2 regions of the Paenibacillus sp. FSL F4-0097 genome follow, and region 1 is predicted to be linked to the other one. Evidence: riboswitches for the same ligand, from Rfam matches in the RefSeq annotation. Region 1 holds a riboswitch; the other holds the start of a gene.
What was found. Region 1 has a riboswitch for cyclic di-AMP ahead of MHH86_RS00545 (C40 family peptidase). Riboswitches for the same ligand answer to the same signal wherever they lie in the genome.
Positions count from the first base shown of each region.

Region 2: linked by a shared signal. The riboswitch ahead of MHH86_RS11335 (KamA family radical SAM protein) and the one ahead of MHH86_RS00545 (C40 family peptidase) in region 1 are both predicted to bind cyclic di-AMP.

Region 1 is NZ_CP151965.1:112,148-116,594, reverse strand. Features, by position in the region: gene MHH86_RS00555 (M1 family metallopeptidase) at 1-685, shown strand, start outside; gene MHH86_RS00550 (hypothetical protein) at 697-1,527, shown strand; cyclic di-AMP (ydaO/yuaA leader) riboswitch at 1,745-1,883, shown strand; gene MHH86_RS00545 (C40 family peptidase) at 1,941-2,369, shown strand; cyclic di-AMP (ydaO/yuaA leader) riboswitch at 2,732-2,874, shown strand; gene MHH86_RS00540 (C40 family peptidase) at 2,919-3,371, shown strand; gene MHH86_RS00535 (GNAT family N-acetyltransferase) at 3,560-4,045, shown strand; gene MHH86_RS00530 (cytochrome c) at 4,173-4,447, shown strand, end outside.
Region 2 is NZ_CP151965.1:2,556,062-2,560,508, forward strand. Features, by position in the region: gene MHH86_RS11325 (DinB family protein) at 1-154, opposite strand, end outside; gene MHH86_RS11330 (YafY family protein) at 237-1,148, opposite strand; gene MHH86_RS11335 (KamA family radical SAM protein) at 1,291-2,457, opposite strand; cyclic di-AMP (ydaO/yuaA leader) riboswitch at 2,598-2,739, opposite strand; gene MHH86_RS11340 (AraC family transcriptional regulator) at 2,788-4,447, opposite strand, start outside.

The DNA of each region.
Region 1 (4,447 bases):
GGAGCAAGAATACGGTATCAAGTCTAATTTGCCTTTACAGGCCAGCCTGGTGACTATACCTGAGCCGTTAAATCTGGAAACGTGGAAATATGCAGGGGCGGATTCCTATAGCCGAAATGTTTATATCCGCGGCAAGCTTGTACTTAAAGATATCGAACGCCAGGTAGGTACCAAAGCAATGAACAACATCATGTCCTCCTACGCTCGTAAGTTCCGTTTCCAGCATCCTGCTACGTCAGATTTTCAGAAAGTCGTTGAGAAGGTAACCAAAAAATCATGGCAGGCCTATTTCGATGATTACATTTATGGTGATGGAGCGCCTGACTTCTCAGTAGATACGATTACTTTTAAAAAAAATAACAGCGGCGATGCTCCAAGCTACGAATCATTAGTGAAGATTTCAAACAAAGGGAGCCATTACGTTGATGTTCCCGTGAAATTCACATTCGCCGACAGCTCTTCGGTGCAGCGGGTCTGGAACGGTGAAGGAGCAGAGACTACGTTTCAATTGTTAAGCGATAAGCCTCTTCTCTCTGCTGAGATTGACCCTGAACATTCCATCTTATTGGAGAGCAAACATCTAAACAACTTTAGGCTGGCGGAAATAGAGCCCAAGACGCTCTCTCGCTGGACATTAAGTGTAACTAAACTACTTGAAACCGTGCTCGGAACTCTTGTCTGGTGAGGTGAATGATTGTGAGAACATCGATAACCCGCGGCTGGCAAAGCATGAAGGAGCAATTTTATATTTTAATTCTGCTCTTCATCTACCGACTGATCTGGGGCTACTTTATGTATGGTTTCATCCGATCTGCTATTATTCCAATTCTACTGCGCTATCCGGATAAAGACGCCGGAGGCAGCGGTATGGGCAGACTGTTGTATTATATCGAGGGACAGTTCAGCTTGAATACGGACCCTGCGATACGCACTTGGTTATGGATGCTTCTGGCGCTTGTTGTCTTGCGACTTCTGCTTTCCCCTTTCATAAGGGCAGGATTGCTGCATGAGCTCCACCAGGAGCGAAAGGGCGAGCGTGGACTGTTCTTTTTCCCTGGCATGAAGATCTATGGACTACCTGTCTTAGTCTTTAGCCTAATCGAATGGGTGCTGACCCTGCTGCCGCTTTACTGGCTTGCTCCAAAAATGTACGGGCTGTTCTTATCCTCTTTGTTTAACTACGCTTTGTTACTTCATTTAGTACCATACGTATTGGCATGGCTTATATATATTTTTATCGTGCGCCTGTTTCTTCTATATATGCAGTTTGGTTACACCGGCGGTACAGGAATGTTCTCCTCACTGATCATCTGCTTGCGGTCACTGATTCCTGCTATAGGTGTTTCCATTGTACTTGGGGCGGGAGGCCTGCTCTTACTGCTAGTGTGCGGACTGACGGGTCTGTTCTGTCCCGGCCTACCGGCACTTATAATACGGCAAATCTCACCACTACCTTCTACGCTCTTAAAAATGTGGGGAATCTCTGCACAATATCATCTATGGCGTAGCAAAGCATTTCCACAATAAATCAACCTTATTTGACATAATAAAAAGGTCCCAATTCCTGTATTCAGGAGCTGGGACTTTTTCTCATTACGGATAACTTAAGAGTATTTGCAAAATCGTAAAAGCTCTGTTACAATAAGTCCTGTGCTATTAGTAACAATTTTGTAATCAATTGAAACGATTCCTACATAACTAAATGTATTTATCGTAAGTGTAACTGTCGAAACGTCATTCTCTGGTGCTTAACACGCCTAATTCCTTTGCACCGGGAAGTGGGGGAACCATATTTTGGGTGAATTGATCTCGCTTTACAGGGATCATAGGGAATCTTCTACCGAACCCTTAAGCTAACCTCGCAGGCCTTGGAAGGAGTACATCTTTTGAAAAGACATAATTTAAGAAAAAAATGCGTCGCTGCGGCGCTAGGACTTGTAATGGCATTATCTATTGGTGGAGGAAGCGCCTTTGCCGACTCTAAAATGGACTCTGTAATCTCAAAGACTATTGGAGTTGCCTATAAAACCGGAGGTACAAGCACTGCCGGATTTGATTGCTCTGGATTTACAAAGTATGTATTCAAGAATGTGGGTCTTACTTTACCTCGTACATCAAAAGCTCAATATAGCGTTGGAACTGCTGTATCCAAAAGCAATCTGCGTTCTGGTGATCTAGTGTTCTTTAACACACTTGGCAATGGAGTATCCCATGTCGGCATTTATGTTGGAAACGGAAAATTCGCACAATCGTCCTCTTCGCGTGGAGTGACCATCACTTCACTCAGTCAGGCCTACTGGGCCAATCGTTATGTTGGCGCTAAAAGAGTAATGAGTACTTCAGCTTATCAAGCTGTAGCCTTCGATTGAAACCTTCCTCACAACTATAACCTCACAATTACAACTATATGAACCTGAATCTGATTATGCCCGTAATCAAATTCGGGTTTTTCTTTATTCCATAATATATTTTTACACTATTAGAGCCCAATTGAAACACGTTTATTTGATAAAAATTGCAATTATATTAAAAATTAGGTCATTATTAACGCTTACATATGCCTTTCTACCGTAAAAATGCCAATTTTTCTGCATTAATATGTTAAAAACGATTGCCAAGCGGCTTTCTGTTTGTTACAATTAGCGCAGTGAGATTTTAGTAACATTTTTGTAATCATTAAGTTGTTATTTACAAAGGTTTTGTCATGTATTGATTACAAGCTAATCCTAATCAACAGTATGAGCCGAGTTTCCTAACTATTAGGAAAACGGGGGAACCAACTTTGGGTGAATTGACCTCCATTATATAGAGGGGTCATAGGGGACCTTCAACCGAACCCTTAAGCTAACCTCGTAGGCATTTGGAAGGGGTATACACTTTTGAAGAAGAAGTTAGCAGCAGCAGTACTAAGCTTTTCCATCATCCTCACCATCGGAGCAGGAAGCGCTTTCGCAGATTCCAAAATGGATAAAGTGATTGACAAGGCCATCGGTACTAAATACGTATCCGGCGGTATATCCACTAACGGATTTGATTGCTCCGGATTTACAATGTATGTGTTTGATAAGATTGGCATTAACCTTCCACACCAATCAGGTTCCCAATATCAAATGGGCACAGCAATCTCCCGTGATGATATAAGAGCCGGAGACCTTGTATTCTTCAATACAAGTGGCAAAGGTGTCTCCCATGTCGGCATTTATGTCGGTGAAGGTAAGTTCGCACACGCTTCTACCTCACGCGGTGTTACGATTAGCTCTCTGAGTGATAGCTACTACGTGAAACGCTACGTTGGTGCCAAGCGCATTATGAGCACAGACGCTTACCAATCGGTTGCTGCTGAATCGGAAGACAATGATGATGTGCAATAAATAACGTACATAGGCTCTTTTCCAAGGTACTCTTGGAGGAGAGCTTGTTTTTTTGTCTTATTACTTATTTACCCCTCTCATAATTTGTAAAACATTCCCCTCATATAAAGTTTCTGAGTCGAACCTCCCCCATTTTGTATATAATTAGTAATATAGCAATGTCCTCGTGAAAGGAGATCGTTGACCTTATGATAAACCCCTCGGTAACTTTTCATGTTGTTCCTATGGAGGCAATTCACGGAGAAGCTATTTGTAAGTGGAGCTATACGCCCCCATATAATATTTATGGCTGGATGCCGTGGGAGCAGATGCAGGCTCTTGGCATCGAGTTTGGTGATCCGCAGCTCCGGGAGGAACAATATATCTCCATATTAAATGAAAATAAGGTTTTGTGCGGATTCGCACAGTTGTTCCCGATGGAAGGAGTCGTCCGTTTAGGAGTTGGGATGCGCCCCGATCTATGCGGCCATGGTTTAGGCAAACTATTCGTAGATGCCATCGTCCAGACAGCCTTGAGTCGTTATCCTGATCGTGAGATAGATCTGGAAGTCCTGACCTGGAACCAACGCGCCATTCGAACTTATCAAAAATGTGGATTTACGATTACAGATACGTATGAACGCCGCACACCTACAGGAGACAAACCTTTTTATTGCATGGTCTATGACAAATGATATTAAATACCAGATATTTCATAAGAATGATTGTATTCTCGTTCATTTTTTTGTCACAAACCCTATGATAACGCTTCACCATAAGCTATAATGTAGGGAGCAGCTTACATAGAAGGGACGAATTGGGATGCAGAAATGGATCATGAGCGGTTTGTTTTTTGCCGCCTGTGCCTTTGCGGTAGTACTCATGTTTACACTTCCGGGTAAAGAAGAGGTAGCAGAAGAAAATAAGCCCACGATGCCGGTAGTTCAACTGGACGCCGCAAAGGCAGAAGCAACCGTGAAAGCCAGCTGTATCACCTGTCACGGCGATCAGCTTCAAGGTGGAGTTGGACCAAGTCTTCAGAATGAAGGCGGTCAGCATGACGCTGAGGAAATCTACAGCATCGTCACCAAAGGACG
Region 2 (4,447 bases), 2.4 Mb from region 1:
CCGCATAGATATGGCTAAGGGCATGAGCGATGGTGGGAAACGAGCTGTTCACTTCTTGACTTAGCACAGAGGATGGGAGTTCCTTGATTCTCCCCAGGATAGTTTGGTTTGCCCAAGTGTGGTATTTAAACATTTCTACTGGATAATTTGTCATTCGTATGGTCTCCTTTTGAATTGTCATGGATTTGTTTTTGTTACTGTTGTTAATATAAAAGAAGAAGTATGACATCAGACTGTCATACTTCTTCATAAAGTTTGAGTGTGTTTTGAAGCTGCTCTTTTAAAATACCTCGCAATGCAGGGGGTTCGAGGACTTCGGCCCCGCTGCCGAAACTCAGCAGAATGGACCAAAGCCAACGAGCTTCCAATGGCTTATACACAGGGATTCGCATCGTCATGCTTTTATCGGAATGAAATTCCTTGTCGACTTGATGAAACTGATCCAAAGCTTCTGCCAAAGCCTCAGGGTCCACCCGGATTACTATTTCCTCCACCTGATCTACCCTGTTTGAACAGCCAGCCTCTTTGGGTACTTCATGTTGTGATTGAAAGGTATCCTGCGTCAGGAACAAATTCAGCATCCGGGAAAGACGAAACTCCCGATAGTCCTGCCGTGCCCGGCAATAACCATAGATGTACCAGTTGCTATATTTAAAATTAAGCTTTACTGGTTCCATTTCACGGGTTGTACGTTCATTTTTTACACTGATGTAATCAAAACGGACAACATTTCGTTCCGCTATAGCCGCACGTAAAAGAGGAAGTGCGTCAGGATCCGTACGCCGGGTTTCAAGATCCACCGCGAGACTAGAAGTCTGTGGCTCCGTTCCTATCGTTTGCAGCCGTTCAATGGTTCCTTGCGTATGCTCATCTTCAAACACGGAAGAGAGACTGTTAAGTACAGTAATCAGAGAAGTGACATCATACGAACGGAGCAGGCTTTTATCCATTTTATATCCGTCCATAATGCCATATCCACCTTTAGTACCCTGATACGATACGACCGGGATGCCAGCGGCACAAATCACATCGATATCCCTATAGATTGTTCGCTGGGAAACCTGAAACTCTTCAGCCAGCTTGGAGGCAGATAAAACTTCGTGGTTCAATAGCTTGTAGATCATAGAAATCAATCGTTCCAATTTCATGTGTGCATTCCCACCCATTAGTCCATTTCGTGTTACAGCGTGATTATATCATAGATTTTTTCGGGCTAATTTTGGGAGGGAGGAGTTTTGTTGTTGGTGATGAAGAAATATCCTATGACAGAGTCTGACAGAGCCGATTAATTTATTTACAGATTAAATCCGCAGGCTCTGATAAATCATTAACAGAAATAATAGCATCGTTTTTTTTCACAGGTGGGGTCCAATATTGCTCATTCCCAGGCAGGTCATCGAACCATTCGGCGTCCTTTGGACAATCTAGAATCATGAATTTTCCGTATTCCTGATCTCTGGATTGATGGTATTTGAGATAGGCTTTCCCGTTATCAATGGCGAGAATTTCTATTTTTCCTGAGGTGTGGCTCATGGATAAGCGTACTCTTTTGCCAAGTCCTGAGGTTCTAGCTTTGGCTTCTTCTACAATTTGATAGACTTGCTCGAGCGGTAATACGAAATCCCGGTTTCCGGCAACGGGCCGGTTCACAAAGAAGTAGTAGGGTGTAACGCCAGCCCATGAAAGTCGGTCCAGTAGTTCCCCTAAAATAATGGGATCATCGTTGATGCCTTTGAGGATGGGAGTCTGATTTACGACAATTGCCCCTGCGTTGTGGAGAGCTTTAAATGCTTTTTTGGCTTCAGGTGTGATTTCACGAGGATGATTGATGTGCGCCATAACATAGATTCGTTTGTCTTCGGTAGAGTAAGTACGAATCAGCTCCAGCAGCTCTTCGTCTTCAGAGATCCGCATCGGATTAAATACGGGAATTTTGGAACCTAGTCTAATGATCTTAACATGCTCAATGCTTCTTAGATTTTCAATAATGGATCTTAGCTTCGGTGTGGAGAGAATTAAACTGTCCCCGCCCGTAAGAAGTACGTTGTTAATCTCCGGATTCTTTGCGATATACTCCAAGCCCGGAGAGACATCAGCCATCGCCTCTTTCACGTCATTTCGGAACAGACGCTTACGGAAACAGTAGCGGCAATAAGCCCCGCAGACCTCGGATACAATCAGTAGTGCAGTGGTTCTATACTTGTGCTGACAACCAGGTACCACATAATTCGTGTCCTCATCGGAGGCGTCCCAGCGCCCATACTCCAGCAGTTCACCTTCGTTAGGAATAACCAGCTTACGGATGGGATCATCTGGATCATCCCAGTTAATCAAAGACAGATAGTAGTCATTTACACGAAAAACAAATTTGTCTGTAATTTCTTTCAGATTCTCTTTTTCCAGCTCAGACAACATAGCTATTTTGTTAATATCCGTGAAGTACTTTACCTTTTGCACGTACATCTCTCCTTTGTCTCGTAGTGTGAGAAATGAGGGAGCCTTAGTGTCAAAGGCCAATCTACTGCCAGCAGGGTCCAAAAAAAGCACAAAAAGAGACCCTTAGCAAGGGTCTCTGGTTATGTAAATAACATGAAAAGCAGACCCATCCACTGCTGACGAGGTTAGCTGACGGACTCGGGTAAGATGGTACCCTACATTCTAATGCTCAATGATTCGCCCCAATTAACTGGTTCCCCCGCTTTTCAACTGTAAAAGTTGGAAATTAAGCGTAGATAAAGTATACCCTATCAAGTTTTGAAAAGTCAAAAGAGAATCCTAGATTCACCTTCAATTGCTAGCGCTACTTCCGCCGAGTAGTTTAGGCAACAGCGTTAGCAGCTTCTCCCGGGTTAACGCATCACTAGAGTTCCATTTGCTTCCGTCGAGCAGATAAACATGTCCCTGACGTACTGCCGGAAGAGTATTCCAAAGTGAACTGTCTAGTAATCGTTCCATCGCAGCTCGCGAGTCTTTGCGTTCCGGAATGAACATGAAGATATGATCTCCGGCGTAGGCAGGCAGTCGTGTTGGATCAACTTCGGCGAACCCTAACTCTTCGTCCAATATGGCTTGGATCTCTTCGGTCGGTTGTAAACCACATGGGGCATAAAGCGCAGTGGAGAATCCGGACATTCCCATAGCATATAGATGATCTCCATGATCATAGACCAAAGCAGAGGCGGTTTCTCCAACTTGGAGAGTTGTCGAGTAAAGCTGCTGCCACATGGCAGCATTTTTGATTGTGAATGACTCCAGCCATGCTTCGGCTTCGCGCTGTTTACCTAGCCAACTGCCTAATGTCCGCATTCGGTTGTCGAGAGGCGCAAATGAATCAAAGGTGAGTGTCGGAGCGATACCAGAAACTGCTCTGTAGGCTCTTTCATCACTATTTGCCAAAATGATCAAATCTGGGTTTAGGGAAGCGGTCAACTGCGGGTCCAGTGGAAACCCGACGTTGGCGAGCTTCTTAAGTCGATGTTTATAGACGCTGTTCCGGGCGAATGCTTCATCTCCACCGATAGGCTTTACACCTAACGCGAGAAGGTCGCCAAGTGTCTCGCCATGATAGACAATACGTTTCGCTCGTTCAGGAATTTCCACCTCATGACCCGTCCAATCCTTGACGGTAAGCTTACGACCTTGCTGATGTGCATATTGTCCGGGTGTAACTCCTGTTTTTTGCCGAAAGCGGCGGCTGAAATAGTATTCATCCGAGAAGCCGACCAGTCTGGCGATTTCCCGCAGTGGTTCAGTCGATTCCTGCAGGAATCGTTTGGAATGATTAATACGCAGATCCGTCAGGTATTCAAGCGGCTTTTTACCCGTAAGCTGTTGAAAGATCGGTGTATACTGCCAGATCGATATCCCCGCCCGTTCAGCCAACTGCTTCACGGTGATACTCTCTGTATAATGCTCCTGAATGAATGTTATGGTCTTTTCTACGGATTCCGTAGGACTTGGCAGGTGTTTGGAAGGGTAATTATGCTCAAAAAGTAGCAGCAGCAATTCTTGGAATTTTAATTGTCGCTTGAATTGTTGTACATCATCGGTATTATTCCTGTTCATGAGCAGCTCTTCGACTAGTCGGATTACCTTGGTGAACGGGTGCACAATTAACTCCCGTCTGCCGGAAAGCAGCTCTCCAGAATATCGTTTAGGATGCTTGGTTGTATAAATTGCTGTAAAGGTGATGAGGTAATAATACAACGTCAGCTCCTGGTTGTTCGTACTATAGGAGATTCCAGGAGATAGTAGATAACATTTATCCGTACTTAGTATCACGCTTTGATCATCGAGGTTCAATTGTCCGTTCCCTCCAGTAAATATGAGAAGGGTATAGTCCTGGGTTGTACGCGTTATAGAGCTTGAATCGGCAGCTTGAATCATCAGTTCGGCCTCGTTTAGCTGAAATAACAGAGAGTGGAGTGGGGGGCAGGACGATGATGTA